DNA from 2 places in the Rummeliibacillus sp. SL167 genome. Region 1 is predicted to be linked to the other one. Evidence: a T-box and tRNA genes for the amino acid it is inferred to sense, from the RefSeq annotation. Region 1 holds a T-box; the other holds one or more tRNA genes.

What was found. A T-box is a leader RNA that pairs with one kind of tRNA and senses whether it is charged. The one in region 1 lies ahead of thrS (threonine--tRNA ligase), so its partner is inferred to be a tRNA-Thr.
Region 2: it has a tRNA-Thr gene. The T-box ahead of thrS (threonine--tRNA ligase) is inferred to sense a tRNA for this amino acid. The anticodon was not compared.

What each region holds. Positions count from the first base shown of each region.
Region 1 is NZ_VCBM01000001.1:213,405-224,167, reverse strand. It holds gene FEZ13_RS00900 (Rrf2 family transcriptional regulator) at 1-334, shown strand, start outside; gene rplT (50S ribosomal protein L20) at 740-1,099, opposite strand; gene rpmI (50S ribosomal protein L35) at 1,151-1,351, opposite strand; gene infC (translation initiation factor IF-3) at 1,384-1,890, opposite strand; gene exaC (acetaldehyde dehydrogenase ExaC) at 2,353-3,873, opposite strand; gene thrS (threonine--tRNA ligase) at 4,394-6,331, opposite strand; T-box leader at 6,611-6,836, opposite strand; gene dnaI (primosomal protein DnaI) at 6,920-7,867, opposite strand; gene FEZ13_RS00865 (DnaD domain protein) at 7,869-9,680, opposite strand; gene nrdR (transcriptional regulator NrdR) at 9,708-10,184, opposite strand; gene FEZ13_RS00855 (glyceraldehyde-3-phosphate dehydrogenase) at 10,611-10,763, opposite strand, start outside.
Region 2 is NZ_VCBM01000001.1:1,029,784-1,040,546, forward strand. It holds gene FEZ13_RS04645 (hypothetical protein) at 415-1,053, opposite strand; gene FEZ13_RS04650 (hypothetical protein) at 2,021-2,578, shown strand; gene FEZ13_RS04655 (YugN family protein) at 2,764-3,192, opposite strand; partial or broken gene FEZ13_RS04660 (TrmO family methyltransferase domain-containing protein) at 3,261-3,471, opposite strand; gene FEZ13_RS04665 (hypothetical protein) at 4,281-4,592, opposite strand; gene FEZ13_RS04670 (DoxX family protein) at 4,946-5,488, opposite strand; tRNA gene FEZ13_RS04675 (tRNA-Thr) at 6,477-6,547, opposite strand; gene FEZ13_RS04680 (DUF4395 domain-containing protein) at 6,651-7,085, opposite strand; gene FEZ13_RS04685 (TcaA NTF2-like domain-containing protein) at 7,256-7,849, shown strand; gene FEZ13_RS04690 (ABC transporter substrate-binding protein) at 8,282-9,382, opposite strand; gene FEZ13_RS04695 (ABC transporter ATP-binding protein) at 9,410-10,189, opposite strand; gene FEZ13_RS04700 (ABC transporter permease) at 10,194-10,763, opposite strand, start outside.

The DNA.
Region 1 (10,763 bases):
AATTTCGAAAAATCATTTAATGAAAGTAACCCATGAGCTTGGTAAACTTGGATATATTGAAACAATACGTGGTCGTGGTGGCGGTATACGTCTTGCCATGAACCCTAAAAATATTGTTATAGGGGAAGTGATTCGACAAACAGAGGAAGATTTCTACCTAGTAGACTGTTTCAATCCTGAATCTGTTGGCTGCATCATTTCTCCCGTCTGTCAGTTGAAGGGCGTGCTAAATAAAGCACTTCACGCTTATTTAGCTGTTTTAGATGAATATACTTTAAACGATCTGTTAGATTCAAAAGAGAAGATGGCTGCATTACTATTTAACGACAAGTAATTGCGCGATTAAGAAGTGGATTTCTACTGAATAACAGTTCTATATCATAAGTTGGTGTAGGATTTAGAAGAACCTTACGAATACATTTTGGTGTTAGGGCATGCCCTCTTTACTTTTATACGATAAGTAGTTATCTGTTATAAAACTATTTATCGTTTATCTCCCTTAACATTTAGTATAGAAAAAATAATTTAGAATAGAAAAAACACGAATGTTGATTGAACAACATCCGTGTTTTTTACTGTTACAAATTTCATCCCAAAAGAGACTTTAAGACCAAACCCTGGGTATACTTATAACCATCCATATCCGTGTAAACACTGGAATTTCTGTTAAAAGCTAAAGCGCGCTTCGATTCAGATTCTCTAATGTCGAGAATCTGAACAAGCACTCCTTCTTTTAAAACTATTTAGCGATGGCTTTTTTAGCAGCATCTGCTAATTGTGCAAATGCAGCTGCATCATTTACTGCAAGATCAGCTAACATTTTACGGTTAACTTCGATTTCAGCAATTTTTAAACCGTGCATTAAGCGGCTATAAGAAAGACCATTAATACGAGCAGCGGCGTTAATACGTGTAATCCATAATTTACGGAAATCACGTTTCTTTTGACGACGGTCACGATATGCATATTGACCTGATTTCATCACTGCTTGGTTAGCAACTTTATATAATGTGTGTTTAGAGCCAAAGTAACCTTTAGCTAATTTTAAAACTTTTTTGCGACGTGCGCGTGTTACAGTACCGCCTTTTACGCGTGGCATACTAATTACCTCCTGCTATTCAATTACATGAATATATTATTTTTTTCGAAATTATTTAATGTTTGAAAGTAAAGATTTGATACGTTTGTAGTCACTTGGAGAGACAATATTTGCTTTACGTAAGTGACGTTTTGCTTTTGTAGATTTGTTTGCAAATAAGTGGCTACCAAAAGCACGGTCATATTTTAATTTACCAGTACCCGTTTTTTTGAAACGTTTAGCTGCGCCACGGTGAGTTTTCATTTTTGGCATTTCGAATTCCTCCTAAACTGTTCGACTAAAACTTATTTTTTTTCGTTCTTAGGTTGTAATACTAAGAACATGCTTCTGCCTTCCATTTTCGGTTTTTGTTCAACCGTTGCATATTCTGCACAAGCTTCTGCAAAGCGGTCTAATACTTTTTGACCGATTTCTTTGTGTGTAATCGCACGACCTTTGAACCGAATGGATGCTTTTACTTTGTCCCCTTTTTCTAGGAACTTGATCCCGTTACGCAATTTCGTTTGGAAATCATGTTCATCGATAGTAGGACTTAGTCTTACTTCTTTCATCACGATCACTTTTTGATTTTTGCGTACTTCGCGATCTTTCTTTTGTTGCTCGAATTTAAATTTACCATAGTCCATGATACGAGCGACTGGTGGCTTGGCTTGAGGAGCCACAAGGACAAGATCCAAATTTGCACGTTCTGCAATTGTTAAGGCTTCATTGCGTGATTTTACTCCAAGTTGATCTCCATTATGGTCGATTACACGAAGTTCACGAGCGCGAATACCTTCGTTTACATACATGTCTTTGCTAATAACAATCCACCTCCGAGTAGTGTCGCGAATACATGGTTTGGGCTAGTTGCCCGATGATGATCGGTACGGGTATTTCGATGTCCACTAAAAAAGGGCGGACACTGTCGAAATGTCCGCCCGCAAGATATATGCACACGCCGAAATGCGTGATCCGTTCTTCTATCATGTAACCTGCCAACACTAATGGCTTAGATTGATCAGGTGAGAAGCGGGCAGCCTCTACTTCAACCACAAACTTGTATTCATAACCTTTTATACTTTACCACGTTCTGTACATATAGTCAACATATTTTCAAAACTATAGCCAATATATATGTTCTACCTTAAACAAATCATTTTATGGACAACTTTTTGCCTTTAAAATACGAGCATTCTTCTATTTAACTTCTGACTTATTCAAGATAACAAATATATTCTAAGCCTTGTATTTAAATCCTTCAAATAATTACATTAGAAGAATCCTTGTGCCTTGCGATCATAGCTTACAAGCAAACATTTTGTTTGTTGATAAAGATCTAACACCATTTTATGTGTTTCGCGTCCAATACCTGATTGTTTGTAACCACCAAATGCAGCCCCAGCTACATATTGATGATACGTATTTGTCCAAACACGGCCTGCTTGAATAGCGCGACCAGCACGATATGCCAGATCACCAGAACGTGTCCAAACACCAGCACCTAAGCCATATACTGTATCATTTGCAATTTTAATGGCCTCATCATAGTCTTTAAAAGTTGTTACTGAAAGGACAGGGCCAAAGATTTCTTCTTGGAAAATCCGCATATCATTTGTACCTTTAAATACTGTAGGTTGGATATAATTACCTTCAGCAAATTCACCATCTAAACGATTGGCGTCACCACCGATTAATACTTCCGCGCCTTCTTCTTTCCCAATTTGTAGGTAAGATAAAATTTTACGTTGCTGTGCTGTTGAAGCTTGTGCCCCCATCATGACTTCTGTATCTAGAGGATTGCCGATTTTAATAGCTTTTACACGTTCTAAAGCTTTTTCAATAAATCGATCATAAATAGATTCTTGAATCAATGCACGTGAAGGGCATGAACAAATTTCACCAGAATTTAATGCGAATAATGCAAAACCTTCAAGTGCTTTATCTAAAAATTCATCATCTTTATCCATGATATCTTCAAAGAAAACATTTGGTGATTTCCCGCCAAGTTCAAGGGTTACAGGGATAATATTTTCAGTGGCATATTGCATAATTTGACGACCAACAGCTGTCGAACCTGTAAATGCGATTTTAGAAATACGCGGATTTGTTGCAAGTGCTTCTCCAATTTCAGCCCCAGGACCATTGACAATATTTAAGATACCTTTTGGTAGCAAATCTTGAATTATTTCGATTAATACAAGAATAGAAATAGGTGTTTGAGAAGCTGGCTTTAATACGATACAGTTACCAGCAGCGAGGGCTGGTGCAATCTTCCACGCCGCCATTAGAATTGGAAAATTCCATGGAATAATTTGTCCAACAACACCTAGAGGCTCTTGGAAATGATAAGCAACGGTATCATGATCAATTTGAGTAGTTCTTCCTTCTTGAGCACGAATAGCAGCGGCAAAATAACGGAAATGGTCAATTGCCAAAGGAATATCAGCATTTAAAGTTTCACGTACTGCTTTCCCATTGTCCCAAGTTTCCGCAACTGCTAATTTTTCTAAGTTTTCTTCTAAACGATCTGCAATTTTGTTTAATAATTTTGCACGTTCAGCAGGAGATGTTGTTCCCCAAGTATCTTTTGCTGCATGGGCCGCATCTAAAGCTAATTCAATATCTTCTGTAGTTGACTTTGCAACTGTTGTATATTTTTCTCCAGTAACTGGCGTAGTAACAGCTGCATAATTTCCTTTTACAGGTGCGATCCATTCACCACCAATAAAGTTATCGTAACGTTCTTTGAAATGAATGACAGCACCTGCTGTATTTGGATTTGCATAAATCATTCTAAAACCCCTTCTTTCAATGAAATTACAAAACAGATTTACTATTTTGTTTTCCTTCATCATGAACCTTTTTCCCTAAAAGTACAATAGTAATCTATGATATTTTTCTGTGATTACAAAAGTTTGTGAAATACACATATATACTAAGAAAATTATTGATATAAAGAGAATATTTTTTCATTTTATATTTATAAATAATCAATAAATAATAAGATAATATGTTGTTTTATGAATATTTTTAGAACATTTTCGAGATTATTTAGCATATTCAATTAAAAAATATAGTATTTTTAGTTTGTGAAATATTTAACAAATGCCATGTGAAAAATTACACAAATACTTGTGAAATATTTCACGATTATTTGTGAAAATCATCACATATTCTTGTGAATATTTTCACGTTTGAATGAGTATCTTTTAATACTTTTTCTTTATAAATAAAATTTTTATGCAAAACCTAGAAATTATTCAAACACAAAAAAAGCCGAGGATTTTTCCCCGACTTTTCTATAGATATCTACTATCCCTTATGAGCAACGTCTTCTCGAATAGCCTTTAAAAATTCTTCAAATGATACTGTTTCAGAATCTTTTGAGCCATAACGACGTACATTTACACTACCCGCTTCTAATTCTTTATCTCCAATAACAAGCATATAAGGAATTTTCTTCATTTGTGCTTCACGGATTTTGTAACCAAGTTTTTCATCGCGGTAATCCATTTCTACTCGGAAACCTGCTGCTTGCAGTTTTTCTTGAACATCTTTTGCATAGTCAAAGTGAGCATCATTTGATACAGGGATGACTTGTACTTGAACAGGTGCTAACCATGTTGGGAAGGCTCCTTTGTATTCCTCGATCAAGAATGCTACAAAACGTTCCATCGTTGATACAACACCACGGTGAATAACAACTGGGCGATGTTGCTTACCATCTTCACCTACATAGCCAAGATCAAAACGTTCTGGTAATAAGAAGTCTAATTGAACAGTAGATAATGTTTCTTGTTTACCGATGGCAGTTTTTACTTGAACATCTAGTTTTGGACCATAGAATGCTGCTTCACCTTCAGCTTCATAATAATCTAAGCCGAGATCATCCATAGCCTCTTTTAACATACTTTGCGCTTTTTCCCACATAGCATCATCATCAAAATATTTTTCAGTATCCTCTGGATCACGATAAGAAAGACGGAATTCATAGTCGTTTAAATCAAAGTCTTTATACACATCTAGGATCAACTCAACGACTCTTTTGAATTCTTCTTTGATTTGGTCTGGGCGGACAAATATATGGGCATCATTTAAAGTCATACCACGAACACGTTGTAAGCCAGAAACAGCGCCACTCATTTCATAACGATGCATTGTACCAAGTTCTGCAACTCGGTATGGTAGGTCACGGTATGAACGCATTGCTGATTTGTAGACCATCATGTGATGAGGGCAGTTCATTGGACGAAGTACTAGTGTTTCGTTATCCATTTCCATTGGAGGGAACATATCCTCTTGATAGTGATCCCAGTGTCCAGAAGTTACATAGAGCTCTTTAGATCCCAATACTGGCGTATAAACATGCTTGTAACCAAGTGACACTTCCTTATCGACGATATAACGTTCAATGGTGCGACGGATTGTAGCACCATTTGGCAACCATAGAGGTAACCCTTGACCTACTAATTTGTTGGTAGTGAATAATTCAAGTTCTTTCCCTATTTTACGGTGATCTCTTTCTTTTGCCTCTTCCAGCATTTGAAGATGGGCTTTTAATTCATCTTTCGTGAAGAATGCTGTACCGTAAATACGTTGTAACATTTTGTTATCTGAGTTGCCTCTCCAATAAGCACCAGCGATTGACAACAATTTAAATTCTTTAATTTTGCCTGTTGAAGGTACATGTACACCACGGCAAAGATCGAAGAAATCACCTTGTTCATAAATTGAAACTTGTTCATTTTCTGGAATGGCTTCAAGAAGCTCTAATTTATATTCATCGTCAATTTCTTCAAAACGTTTTTTCGCTTCTGCACGAGATACATCATGACGAACGATTTCAATATTTTCTGCAACGATTTTTTTCATTTCTTTTTCGATGCGTGGGAAATCTTCTGAAGTAATCGGTTCTGGAGAATCTATATCATAGTAAAAACCATCATCGATTACCGGACCCACACCTAATTTCACACCTGGGAATAAGCGTTTTACAGCCTGCGCTAAAAGATGTGCTGTGGAATGACGCATTACTTCAAGTGCTTCTTTATCTGCTGGTGTAATGATAGCAATGGAACCATCTTCTTCAAGAGGTGTTTTTGTATCAACTAGGATATCGTTGAACTTACCAACGATTGCTTTTTTGCGCAATCCTGGGCTGATGGATAATGCCACTGCATCAGTAGTGATACCTTTTTCAAACTCTTTTACTGAGCCATCTGGAAATGTTAATTTGATCATGTCTGCCATAATAATCTCTCCTTTTTTATATTCTAGAGCTCTGGGCCACAAGCTGGAGAAATTGTTTCATGCATAAATTTTACTTATTCAAAAAGTCCAATTTTCATGATGAGAACTTCGAGGATCACTCCAAACACCCGCAATTTAAGTGCTATACTCTCCTCTAAAACCGTCAATTGATGGGAAGCCGAAAAACACACTTCCGAATCAAATCTTCTCATAATTTTCGTTTTGAATATCTAAACAAGCTGCTATTAGCTAAATTTATGCATAAAAAAATCCCGTCCACAAAGGGACGAGATGATACTCGTGGTTCCACCCTTCTTCCTTCTAAACAAAATTTGCTTAGACGAAGCTCTAGTTCGGCTAACGGGCCGCAACCGTCGACAATTACTGACATTCACTGTCGCTGCTCCAAGGCGGTAAATTTTATGCCGTTACTAAGAAGCTTTCAGCCAAGGCTTCTTTCTCTTTGAGTCGTGCAGAAAATTGTTGTCCTTTTCAAAGCATTTGTATTAGATTATGGTTGAAATTATATACTGAATTGTTTTGAAAATCAAGCTTCAATTGAGTCCTGCTTCATCAGCATAGAAAAAGTCAATCTGTTTGATACAGCCTTCTATTTTCGCCGATCATTTCAACATCTGTTGTCAACGCCTTGATTCGCTCCATTATTCGAGCAGCTTTCAGGACATCTACCTCGCCTTTTTGAGTCGTCGCGAAATGATTCTCAAGCTGATCATAATTATAATTAGACGTAATAAAAACTGGCAGTCCTTCATTCATCCGATATTGTAGGATCGTACCGATAATTTCATCTCTTGTCCAAGCTGATAAATTTTCCGCCCCTAAATCATCCAACATGAGAACAGGTGCTTTCTTCACGAAATCAACTTTTTCTTGCAAAGATTGATCTTGGATAGAACTTTTTATCTCACTTAAAAAATCAGGGACATAAACCATCACAGTCTTAATCTCCATCGATGCAAGTTCATTGGCAATTGCACCTAGAACAAAGGATTTACCAACACCAAAGTTCCCATAGATATAGTATCCCGTCCTTGGTAAGTTTCCTGTATGACGGACGGTTTGGATAAACAATTCAGCGAATGCACGAATGGCCTTTTTAGATTCATTGCTCGTATCTAAATCATTAATTTTAGCTTTTAATACATCCTTCGGCATATGCATACTAGAAATCATGGAAGCTGCTTTGCGACGTGCATCTTCCATTCTTTTTGTCTGACATGGAACATATTCTACATCAATTTGCCCTCGAATGATCGTCAGTTTTGGGATAAAACCGTTGATCGCATTCTTACAAGTAGCAACAGATTCACATCGGCTACAATCATGCTGTTGATTGACGTATTCATAAAGCTTCCCTAAGCCTCTTTCAACCATTTCACGGCTGGCTAATTGATCATTTTCAGCTAGGAACTTTTGTACGCCCTTATCTTCAAGGATCTCCTTTTGCATCTCATGAAAACGAGCTTGAAACTGAGAATCCATCAATTTCGTTAATCTACTGTTGATTGGCTCCATTCTATGAATCCACCTCCCCTTCATCCATACCTAGTTTTTTCATAATCTCTTGACGTTTTTTTTCATAATCTGTATGGCTATTATCTGCTTGTCTTTCTTCCTTCTTCTTTTGCTGCTTTAGTTTATTTTCATAATACCAATTGGGCACATTTTGAGTCTTCGCATTTGGCTTTCCTTTTGGAACATTTTGCTTACGTGCTTTTTGAATTTGATAATCTCTTGCAAAATTTAATGCTTGCTCTGCCGTTTGTATATTGTTTTTTTGCCAATTGGAAGCAATCGCTTGTAAAAACGCATTATTTAGATTTGCGTTGCTTACATAATAAGCATAATGAATCAAAACATTGACAACCGGTATTGGCATGTCATATTTCGCAGTGAAATCAAGCACCACTTTGACGTCCTTTTCAAATGGTGTTTTTCCTTTTACGAGCATCGTCAATAAGTCAATTGGCTTTACACTATTCAATATAACCAGCAATTCTTTTTTTAACTGATCTGTATTTGTAAAATCAGCGTCAACAAACTGTGGCAACTGATAAAAAATACCTGCCCCTGCTTTTAATAATTTATATTCTGTTGAATAATCCTTAGTTTCCATAGGAGTTTCTTCTTGTTTAGAATCACTGCCCTTTTGTTCTTCAAAATCCCTAGCTAGTTTCATCGCTTCTCTAGCCGTTTTCACACCTGTATTACGCCAGTGTGAAGCGATTGTTTCAACATATTTTCGATTGAGTTTCCCGTGATTGCGTAAAAATACATAATGTATTAGTACGTTGACAACAGGCGTGGGAATGCCATATTGCATGACTAAATCTTCCACCAATTGACAATCATTTGGAAATGGCTCTTTGCCGCCCGCAACGGCTTTTAATATATCAATGGGAGAAGATGTCTCAAACCATCGAATCAGTTCAGCCTCCATTGGATCGATATCATCATCAACGATGGCTGTTTGTGTAAAGGCTTCCTGACTTTGCTTCTCAATAACTGTTTGCATGGTTGGCGGCTCTTTTGAAACCGTTAATTTATAATAATCGGCCGCTTCTTTTTTTAAACGTAAATCGCTTAAAACCATTTGATCATCAAGTGCTAAAAGAATAATCTTTTGCATATCGAGCGGTGTTAAATGATAAAGAAATGCTAACTTTGCAATAGTCGCCTTTGCTTCAGCAGTCAAGACAGAAGATGGCACAAGTTGTTCCGATAAGCCAACTCTTAATAGATTAAAATCAAAGTCTTCATAGTTAAATGGCAATTTTTTTGGTTTTTCTTGCAATCCTGTAAGTTGTATTTCATCAGATGGCAAATTGTGTTGAACAGGTCGATAAACATCTGTGAATGTTCTAGAAACTTCCTGATAACCATGATTAGACAATCCTTTTGAAACAAATCGTTGCCGTAAATTACGATAAGCTGATTCCCCAATCTTACTATATAAAAACATAGATAAAAGAGGATCGTCGAAAAAAGTAGCGGCATCGAGTGGCGGCATCACATCATAGATAAAAGACCGCATTTCTTGTTGATCTTTACGCCATGTACGAAGTAAACCAATCGCTTCAAGTGCTATTCGTGATTCAAAAATTTTACCGATCGGCATATTCAACGCATTCATCAAATGATAATGCGACATTGTATTATCCTCTATATTTTCCCCCTCAGCCCATAATAAAAAATAAAGACTAATTGGTTCTGCTCCAACAAGTGGTTGATACAAGAGGGTTATCAATTTCCGATCATAGCTAGATAAGGGAAAAGGTACGCGAATGGAAAGACGATCTACAGATTGCAATTCGTTATGTAAATTCATCGACTAGTCCCTCCAAATATCGACTTATTACTCATTTTCATGTTCTTTGGATTGTCTTTCGATTAACTCTCTTAGTTCGTCGATAAAAACATTGATATCCTTAAATTGACGATAAACAGAAGCAAAACGTACATATGAAACTTCATCGATTTTAGAAAGTCGATCCATCACCATTTCTCCAACATCTTCTGATTTTACTTCTGCATTGCCAATACGTCGTAAATCTTGTTCGATGTTAAACACTAAATCCTCTAATATATCTAATGCGACAGGGCGCTTTTCACATGCACGTATCAGTCCACGGAGTACTTTTTCGTGACTAAATTCCTCACGCGATCCATCCTTTTTGATCACAATAAGCGGCATTTCTTCTACTTTCTCAAAAGTGGTAAAGCGAAAGCCACAAGATTCACATTCTCGGCGTCTACGAATTGCTTTGTTATCATCAACAGGTCTGCTATCAATGACTTTTGTTCCGTTATATTGACAAGCTGGACATTTCATAATTTTTCTCTCCTGATTTCGAAAACGTATTAGTTTATCTATTATAACAAAAAATAATGGTATAAATCGAAAAAAGTGTAGAAAATCCTCTTTACTCGAGGCTTTCCTACACAATATTGTCGATTTAGTAGAGAATTTCAAAATATCGAAGCTAGCTGATCAGGCGTGTTGATTATCCAATTTAATCCATAACAATAGGGAGAATTCGTTGATTTCCGCTACAGCTTGCGTGGAGAAAATTTTTCTAGGTGATGCTTGTCCTCCCTGTAGAAAGCATTCAAAACCAAAATGAAAGTAGAGAGAGCACAATTCAGTGAATCGCACTCTCTCTACTTTTTAGACATTCCCGACAATACCGAGGATTTTTTGTTGCTATTTAAATGGATTTTCCCTCATAAAAGTGAAAACTTTTACAAAAAGTAATGATTAAACATTCACTTCTTCTTTTAATTCAGAAACCACTTTTCTAGTTAAGTCTACGACACGTGCTGAGTAACCCCATTCGTTATCGTACCAAGCAAGTACTTTCACTTTATTGCCACCGATTGTCATTGTCGTAAGACCATCGATTGTTGCTGA
Region 2 (10,763 bases), 820 kb from region 1:
TTATTATAAATGAATTTTCTTGCTATGCCAAAGATGTTTACTATTTTCATAAAATACTTGTTTCTTATTCTAATTTCTTTTGTACATCATCACTTTCTCTAATTGCGGGAACTGATGATACTTTCTTTCAAATTCCTGATAACCAAACCATCTATAAGCTCTTTCTAAACCTTCTTTTAAAGAAATAGCAGGTATAGATAATCCAAAATCCTGCAATTTTTGCGTATCTAATAAAGTGAAACTCCATCAGTGGGGGTTTTCTTCATCCCCCACTGATAGTTAGTTGAACCAATCGGACTTTTACGGGCAGTTGTTCCCCCATCTATCTTTTCGGTTCTCTTTAAATCTTGAGATGGGGGTCTTACTGCCCGTTAAAGCGGGATAAATGTAAAGGAATAAACTATCCGATATTTTTTAGCTATTGTTTTTGATCTTTTGCATTAATCCCCCATCATCTAAGTATGTGATTTCACTAATCTTTCCTTTTTCAGGAAGTGTTACGATTCCTTTAATATTATAATCCTTTTCCGTACCACCATTTTTTTGATATTTTACTTTTACGATAAAATCATAACCTTGTTCATCGTCTTTATTCTTTTTAATTGAAATATCATTCACTTTAATATGGACATCTTTTGATTGAAGAGTATATTTAAAAGCCGAACTGATGAAAAATTTTTCAAATCCTGCTTCAGTGAAGGAAGATTTATATAAACCTTCAATGTATTTATATAGTTCACTCCCACTTGATGCCTTTACAACTTTCTCACCACCAACTATCGTAAAATTTTTGCTGTTTTGAATGATTTTGTTATACTTCAGTTTTGGACTTGTAAATTCGGATGTTAGAACATGTTCAATCGAATCTACACTTTTTTGATCTATAATTTTATCATTTTCTTCTACAATGACCTTATCTGCTTGAACAAGCTGATCTTTTACCAATTGATCACTTTGCGAACAACCAGTCCCTATCAATAGCACAAAAATCAAAATACTTAAACCAACAAAACTTTTTAATACGAAAAATTTTTTGAATAACCTATTTAGCATTAAACATCACCTTTCATTTTTCATTCATTTTCAGTAAAATCTTCTTCATATTTCTGCTTAAAACTAGCGATCCAGCTTTTTTTGAGCTAATCCCCCATGGTTATTTCACAAAGACTAAATTTTAAGAGATATGTTTGTAGTTTTCAATTTGATAACAGACGGTTGATTATCCAATTTAATCCATAAAAATAGAGGAATTCGTTGATTTCCGCTCCGGCTTGCTCGCTTTCCTGCGGGCGAATGCTGAGCCTCCTCGCTACGCTGCGGGGTCTCATCTATTCGCTTTTCCCGCGGGAGTCGAGCAAGCCTCCGCTCCAATCTTTATAAATGGTCCTGAAAATACAAGTTTTTCAAAAATTACACCAAATAAAAATCCCTAATTTTTGTAAAATCAACACACATGATTTGATAAAGTGAAACTTCATACAATGAAGACTTTCTTGATCCTCAACCTATCTATTTGAGTCTTAAAATAGAGACTGTCTGTCGTTCATGTAGGATAAATGATTGTATTTTGTTGTTCTACATCCTATTGAGAATTTAGCGTCAGTATCATTACAAAAGAGTTAAATATCGCCACGTTTTTGAAATGAATTTGTAACACAATTGTAATTTATAGGAATTAGAAGCTATAAACCAGGCTTTTTAAAGCTTGGTTTTGAGGATCATGTAATAGGTTACATTTTGAAAAGATTTTAAAAGAGGTATTCAAAAAATTTATCTCGTCAAGGAAATATCTAAAATTTTCCCTTTACGAACCTTTCTAAAACAACGGATTGAATAATATGATACAGTATCAGCCATTATTTTAATGATCATGATTCGAAAAAGGACGGTAGAATTGTGTATGAAATATTTGCGGCTTATCTATTTTTTTATCCTTGTTTTTTGCTTTTGGTACTCCATTAATCTAGAAAAAATATTTTTTATAGAAAAACAAAATATAGTTCAAAGCAGAATCGCACCAATGACTGAATTTGAAGTTGAATCTTTCCATTCAACGCCCAATAGAAATATTACCTTACGTGAAGCCATTATGCTTTCCATTGAACAAGGAAAAGCATACGATCACACGCCTGAACTAATCAGCATTTCTAGTGTCAATAACAAAGAAACAAGTGGTAAAGGAGGAAAGAAGCCAAATTGGAATAGCATGATCAGTCTCCCAAATGCACAATATCGTATGAATGTCATCATTGAAAATGGAAAACTAAAAAAATACATCCTATTAGATGCATCCGATGACAAGCCCATTAAAAATCAAGATATAAACATTGATAGTGATAAATTGATCAACTTGGCGATCAAAAAATATGGTCTTAAAGCCATTCATTCTAAAAAATCTTCTTCTGATGACTATCATTTTCAAATTCAACGAAATGATGAGCAGGAGCCTGTTTTTATCATTGAAGGAAAAACAAAAAAAGGAAAATATATGGAAATATATTTTAATCCCTTCAACGGTAAATATTTAGGAAAAGGTATTAAAGAACAAGCGGATTTGGATGAAAAAACTGGTAGCTAATAGGCTTATTCCGAATACTTTTCGTATGATTCAATCTTCCTTTTGTCATTTTTATGTATGGACGCATCCTAAAGTGAAACTTCACTTTATGGCGGTTTCATCCCAAGCCTTTGTCCCCCGTTTATACCTTTTACTGAATTCTCGATACGGGGGACTTGCTGCCTAGTCATGAGGATCAATCTGTCTTAAGATACTAAATCTGTTTCTAACGAATTCAGCATTTCATCAATTTTTTGTTCTCCAGCTTGGACCCACTGATTTTTATCTTTAATTTCCCCATCTTTGTCGATAGGTTCTTGGAACTGACTAAGTCCTCCAGTAACCGTTAGCAATGAATTTTCATCGTAATCTAATCCAAGATTTACAACATGCTTAATCACAAAAGGTCTTCCAAATTCAATATAGGCAGAATGATGATCTAATTCCCCATCTATAACACGAAAAGGCATCCGTAGATAAATGGTTTCGCCATCTTTCCTATGGAGAATGGAGTCGAATTTTCCTTCATGATATTCAAAATTAGAGCAAAAACTACAACCAAAACGTTCAAAACTATCTCGAATGTACCCAAATTCTGCTTTTTTACCTTCAATACTGGATTCAAATTGAATCATGATTTTCACCTCTGTAAGAATTATCTCTTCTTATTCTTGACAAAAAAATGAATATCATTCAAAACGAATTAAAGTATTTCTTTTTTATGCCAATATTGCTTCATTAATGAGGTCGTCCATTCTGGTTGAATAACTGTTCCTTTTTGGCAAAAACTCTTTCATTACAGATTTTATATCAATAATGTGTGTTCCATCAATCGCGTCCAAACCCTTTACTAAAAGTTGATTTTCTTTCACACTTAAAAGTTCGACCATGGTAGTACCTAATTTATTTGTTTTTATCAGACATTTTTAATTATCTAATTTTATCCATTTCAATATAGAGTATTTGCTGATTTCCGCTACGGTTTGCTCGCTTTTTCCGAGGAAGCAAACCAGCCGCCTCTGCCTTATGAATAGACCGAACGAAGGAATGTACGCGCTAGACGCCAAGAGAAATGGGAGGGTACGTCATCATAAGCATTGCAGAAATCTAATGTGTATCAAATAATGGCAATAGAGTTAATTCATTTCCAATTAACTTTAGCGTAGCGTACATTGACATTGTTATTTATTTAAACAAATGGAAATATCAAACTAGTTCTCACTCTATCTTGGCCAAGAAAAAATTTTTTTCACACGAAAAAACTCTAGCAAACGTTGATATAACAACATTTTAAGAGGGAGTCGAGCAAGCCGCAGCGAAGATCTACATAAATGGAACTAAAAAATATATTTTTTAGGATTATGTCAAATACATTTTCCAGTTTCTTCTTAATCTTAATCAACCCATCTGAAATTTTATAGCACAAATATCATTAGGTAAATGAATGGTAAATTAATATTTTTATAAGAATTTATTATAATTAAATTTAATTCCATAATGCATTTTCGAGGAGTCGAACAAGCTGCAGCTAAAATTTATATACATGGAGCTAAAAATACAGTATTCTTTAAGATGGAGCCAAATATTCACCCTGATTGTTTCCTAATTAACATACTTTTTTATATAATTTTGGCACAAAAATTTTTTCAATTCATCCGATAGTTTTATCATACTCTGAATATGTTTGTGCACTTTTTTCATAATAAATGTTCAATTCTCATTTTTATTGATGATCATGTTCCTCACAGTCACAAGCATCTGGAAAAACATAGCCATCTAAAACAAGCTCTACTTCTTCCCCACTATCATCAATCCCAATCGTTACATCTTTCAAATCATCAACAACAGCTTGTTCAATAGCAATCCTTATATGTTCAACAATTTCTATCTTGTCTCCATATTCTGCAGGCTCGAACTCAGCTGTCAATGTTGGATGACAGCAGCCAGCCAAATTATAAAATCGTAAAGTATCTTCCTTTTTTTCTGCCATTTCTTTTTTAAAAAAAGAGGCCGCTTGTTCTGTCATTTTCATCATCTATACCTCCAAAATTTGAAAATAGTATCACCATAGTTCTATTGTGGCCACACCCTTTTTACTTCATACATACTCAGAAGCTTATCGGCTTAATTTGGAAAAAACATGATTTTATTAGCTTAGTTTTATTTCAAATCATTTTGCAACAAGATTCTAACATCACAGAATGTACTACAAAAAGCTGTGTGGCATCACAAGACCGATACATTTTGCATGTCACATTATCTCTAGTCATAAATTAAACGGATTGACACCAACAAAGTGGCATCAATCCGTTTTACTCAAACATCCTTACATGCTATCTAATTCATGATTATAAATTTTCAATATTAATATTTACACTTACTCGTTTATTATTTCACATTAGCTGGTGGTTGTGATGAACCTGAATAATTCCCCAAATGCAATTTCTCTCTTGCAAAGCGACGGATGTATGGAATGACCCAATAATCTCCGCCGATTTTACCGGCATTGAACCCACTGAAAAGTAAAATAGATCCTAGCAAAATATAAAGTGGATTAACTGAAACTGTACCAGCAAACAGATATATGAAATTCATAAATAGTGCAAAGAAAGTAGCCGCAGTTGTCAGAACACCAAATAATAATCCAAGCCCTATCAGAAATTCTCCCCACGCCACGAAAAAGCTAAACAGTTGTGCATGTGGCAATGCAATATTTTCGATAAATCCATTAAACACTGGATATAAAACATCTTTTTCTGGACCAAGCACAGGATTTTTAACAACATTTTGCATATATCCTGCCGCATTAAAAGGACTCGAATCTCCCCACAATTTTGAAAAACCATCTAAAAGCCAATTGTATCCAAGATACAGACGAATCAATAACAAAACAACAGATGCATATTTATTTGTTCTTAACCAATGTACCATAACTTCATCCACTCCCAAAATATAATTCAACATTTTACTCTTTGGGCATCGTCATACCCCTTGCTACAGAAAAGTAGATCTACTAAAATGGTATATTCCATGGGATATATTTACTACAAATAAATTATATCGCAGTTCTTACTAATGCAGAAGTGGTTTTAGGACATTTTACTCAACTTTTAGACAAATGTTACAAAATACCAACAAATTATTTAACTAATATCTCTACAATGTATGATTATTCAAAACATTAACCATTTATTATGAATCAAAGGACCTGATTCATAAAAATATATAAATATTAAATTATCAAATGTAAATAAAAACAGGAGCTTAAAGAGATCAACTAAGGAGGCCGCTGAAAAAGTGTAGTAACACAATAATTTATAGTATATATATGATATTAATTGAAGTGGAATTAGCTTCGCTTTCCGTGGGCGAACTGACGAGCCTCCTCGTCCGCTCGCTTCCTGCGGGGTCTCGTCTAGTCCGTTTTCCCACAGGAGTCTTCGCTAATTCCACTTCAACAAAGTAGTAATATCGGATTTTTATGATAATGACAAGAGCATATCTCTGTTATTATGGAAAATGGCTTATGAAGAGGCATATACAAAAATTTATTTATGAAGAAATGGTTCTCTCCATCCCTGCCTATTCAACAAACAGCCAGATTGTTGAGTAATCCTTAATAGTGTTTAAATGTTGTTATAATGTGCCAATTGAATTCAGATAAGGTTCGTAACATTAGTTGTAGCATAACTTTCATCAAGTCTAGGTGTTTCTGATTCTTGTTTCTGATTCTTGTTTCTGATTCTTCCCCCAAATGGTCAAGCAGATGTGTAACTTGTGTAGTAATTGTACAGTGTTGATAAAAAAGTCGCGAAAACTATAATCATAACGCCAAAATAAAAATTCCCTACAAATGCTTATACACTAGCATCTATAAGGAATTAAAACATTGTTTATAAAACTTGCTTTTGCTACAATATGCCGACTAAGAGAATCGAACTCTTATCAATGGATTACGAGACCACCGTTCTACCATTAAACTAAATCGGCAATAATGAATGTGTCCCTTGTTAAGAACAGATATTATTGTAGCACGTATTATAAGGATTTTCAATAAAAAATTTTATCAATATATTAAAATATTCGTTAATCATTATGCATGCGTTGATTTTCTTAGTTTATAACGAAGTTGTTTTAGTTGGAAAAAGATAAAACAACCAATACAAAATCCTAAAATAGCGATACCAGAAGCCGCTGCAACCATTATTGTAAAGATATAGCCCATCACTGGTTTATCTAATTCAAATCCAATAAATCCTAGAAGTAAACATGTGATCGCAATACATGAATTAAATTTTTGCTGTACAACATCTTCAGGGATATATTCAGAAGGTTTTTTCTTTAAAAATAAACGAGCTAATTTCATAAATGGGTTAAAATTAAAGAATAACCCCATCAGATTAGCGATTAATGGGATCAATAAAATAAATGGTTGTTGAAATACCCACGTAGCAATTGTACTTAATAAAATAATCCATTGATTCACACGAACCAAAGGTCTTGGAATAAATAAAGGTTTTTCTGCCATAAAAACCAACCTTTCATATATGATTAATTAAATATTACTCCATTATAAGAAAAAACAAAAGAACTTTGTTTCAAAAATTCATCATGTAAAGTTTCACTTTATCTAAAAGTATCAACTTCGCAGAAAATAGGTTATGATATTTAAAAAGAGCCTATGAAAGGGGGCCCAATATGAAAAACTGGAAACTATTCTGTTCCATTTGTTTAACAGCTTCTTTACTTTTCGCTTGTGGAAATCCTACAGAAAAAAATTCAGAAGAACACAAAAAAACGGAAGCTTTTACAACAGAGAAACCATCTTCCAATGACAGTACGAAAGATACAGCTTCTAACAAACAAGATGAAGAAACAACAAGTATAACTGGTCAGAAAATGACGGATGTTGAGCAGCAAAAGTTGTCTGATTTTGTCGCAAAATATCCTGTCGAATATGCAAAAGCAATTGAAACGGGCGACTTTACACCTTTAGCAAATGAATATATTATGCATGATACAAAATTATATGAAAATCTTTTAAAGGAAATCGATGAAAAACATAAAGCCCAAACAACAGAAGAAGTAAACAAACTAACAATTTCTAACATCAATCGAAAGTCGGACACAGACTTTACCGTTGATACAAAAGAGATAATTGAAGAAACCAAAAATGGGAAAAAGAATACGATCGAACGTCATCGTCAATATTCCCTTTACTATGACTATGTTGAAGGTGATGTTGACAATAGTTTCTTCAAAATATCCGATATCAAAGAATTAAATGAATAACCAATAGATTGTCCAAATGAGACCAGTTCATCAATAGCCTCAGCATTTGTTCATCTACAACAAAAATCTTTAAAGCCCACTATTCAGGCTTTAAAGATTTTTGTGTTTTCCCCGGGTAGTAAAACCCCCATCTCAAGATAGAGAGAAACGAGAAAGATAGATGGGAAACTACTGCCCGTAAAAGCCTGATTGGTTCAAGCCAACAAGATGTTGGTCACTCGGGTGCTGCCACAGGACATGGTGCTTTTCACTTAAGTTCCTCTATTTTAGTGGGGGATGAGGAAACCCCCACTGATGGAGTTTCACTTTATTGAATTGCCTAAATCGATCCTATTTTCCATATCAGCGTCATTACAGTCTATACAAATTCAAAGGCATTTTGCTGAACGAAGCATTCATCCTAATCGTTTTTACAAACACTCAAAACTTTTCCTATTTATAGTTACCTAAAATTTTGACAGCTTCTTCGGTAACAGACGTATCGATGGCTTTATCAAAATCAAATTTCCCTTCTGTTGCACCATTGGCTTTATACATTTCGTATTGTTTATGAATATCTTCAATACGCATCGCACCATCTGGATCTAAACCTGTTACATGCACTTTATCCCATATTGCAGGATCTTTTAATGCTGTATATTTTGTCATGATATGAACGATTTCCGCTTTTCCTTCTCCTTTTGTAAAGGCATCATTATAATCACGAACACCTTTTAGATAAGCAAGCATGAAACGAAGTGATATATTTTTTTCAGTACTCATAAACTTAGGAGAAGCTAATACTAACGCGATCTGCGAATCCGGTGCAAAGTCAGTTGCGTCGCCAAAACGATGTACGATCCCTTTGCTGGCACCTTGCGCTATTAATGGCTCAATACTAAGCGCTGCATCAATAGAACCGTTTTCTAATGCACCTAGCATACTGCCGAAATCTGACATAACAACTGTTTTCACATCTTTTTTAGTTAATCCGGCGTGTTTTAGCATTAACTCATAAATATAAGCATCGATCGAATTTTTAGAAGAAATAGCGATTTTCTTTCCTTTAAAATCAGGATAATCTTTGATTACATCTTTCATTTTATTGCCAATGACAAATGTAAAATAAGATTTTCCAGGTATATTATGTCCTTTATCCCCTACTATTTTAACGTCAATTCCTTGTGCAATAGCATTAAAGAAGGATGCTGTAGAGACACCTCCTGCAATGTCTACTTCACCTGCGGCAACTGCTGGAAGCATATCATCGCTATTGGCAAATTGTGCAAACTCCACTTCAATATTGTAATCTGCAAAATAGCCTTTTTCATTTGCAATATAGAATCCTGCTCCAGAAGCTGCTCCATCCTCAGCAATTACAACTTTTGCTTTCTTTTTTAATGGTGCAAGATCCCCTGATGGATTATCTTTGTCTATTCTATTGTCCACTTGAGCATTATTGGTCGTAGTAGTGCTTTTATCGGAACATCCCGCAATCAGTATGGCAAACACTAGTAACGGAATCACGAGCGCCCATTTTAACCGTTTTCCCATTGAAATCCCCCTTTACTTTAAAACAAACTACTTTCTAGATTTTTGAACTTCTTCATGCAAGTGTTTTAATATTTCAATAAAGCTTTCTGCAGTCTGTTGGTTTGCACGAATTTGTTCGATATTTCGTGGCCTTGGCAAGTCATTTTTGATTTCTTTTATAATCTTTCCGGGCTGCGCACTCATCAATAAAATACGATCACTTAAAAGTAATGCCTCATCGATACTGTGTGTAATAAAAAGTACTGTCTTCTTTGTTTCTTCCCAAATAGATAATAATTCTTCTTGAAGGATAAATTTGTTTTGTTCATCAAGAGCTGCGAATGGTTCATCCATTAGTAAAATTTCTGAATCATTCGCAAATGCACGTGCAATGCTTACTCGCTGCTTCATCCCACCAGATAGCTCTTTAGGATATAATTTAGAAAACTTCTCAAGTCCCACTTTTTTAAGATAATAATCTGTTCTTTCTTTCACCACGTTTTTGGGTAAGTGCCTCATTTTTAAACCAAAAGCTACATTATCTTCAACTGTCAACCAAGGAATAATACCTCTTTCTTGAAAAACCATTGATTGAAGAGGTCTATCCTCCTTGCCCTGCTTAATCTCAAAGTCACCAGCACTAGTTGTTTCTAATCCCGCCAAAATTCTAAGTAATGTCGTTTTCCCACATCCACTCGGGCCGACTAAGCAGACAAACTCGCCTTCCGAAATATCTACTGAAACTTGATCTAAAGCCGTTACACTACTATTTTTTTTATAAAATACTTTCGTTAGGTTGCGAATCGAAATTTTTGTTTGCTCTCTCATTCCCTCACCTCCAAGGAAGAATTTTCTTTTGAAGAAACCGAAGAACTAGCGAAAATAGATAACCAAAAAATGAGATGAGTATAAGCCCAACAAACATTTCTTTCAGTAAAAATGCTTTATAAGAAGTCCAGATTAAATAGCCGATACCAGAAGTCGCACCCATCATTTCAGCAGCAACGATTGTTAAAAGTGCTATTGCCTGCCCCATTTGAATACCTTCCATCATGACTGGTAATGAACCTGGAAGAGCGATTTTAAAAAAGAAGTCTTTTGAATTAGCCCCGTAGTTTTTAGCAACATCCAAATAGATGGAATCGATATTGACCACTCCAGCAGTCGTATTGATGACAACTGGGAAAAAAACACTTCCTGCGATTGTGACAATTTTAGAAAAATCACCAATTCCAAATAAAATGATAATAATTGGCAACAAAGCTAATGTTGGAATCGGCATGAGTGCCATTACAATTGGTGAGATGAAATGTCGAATCGGTGAATATAATCCCATCAATAAGCCAATGACAATACCGGGTATTGCGCCTAACAAAAAGCCCGCAAATATCCGATAGAGTGA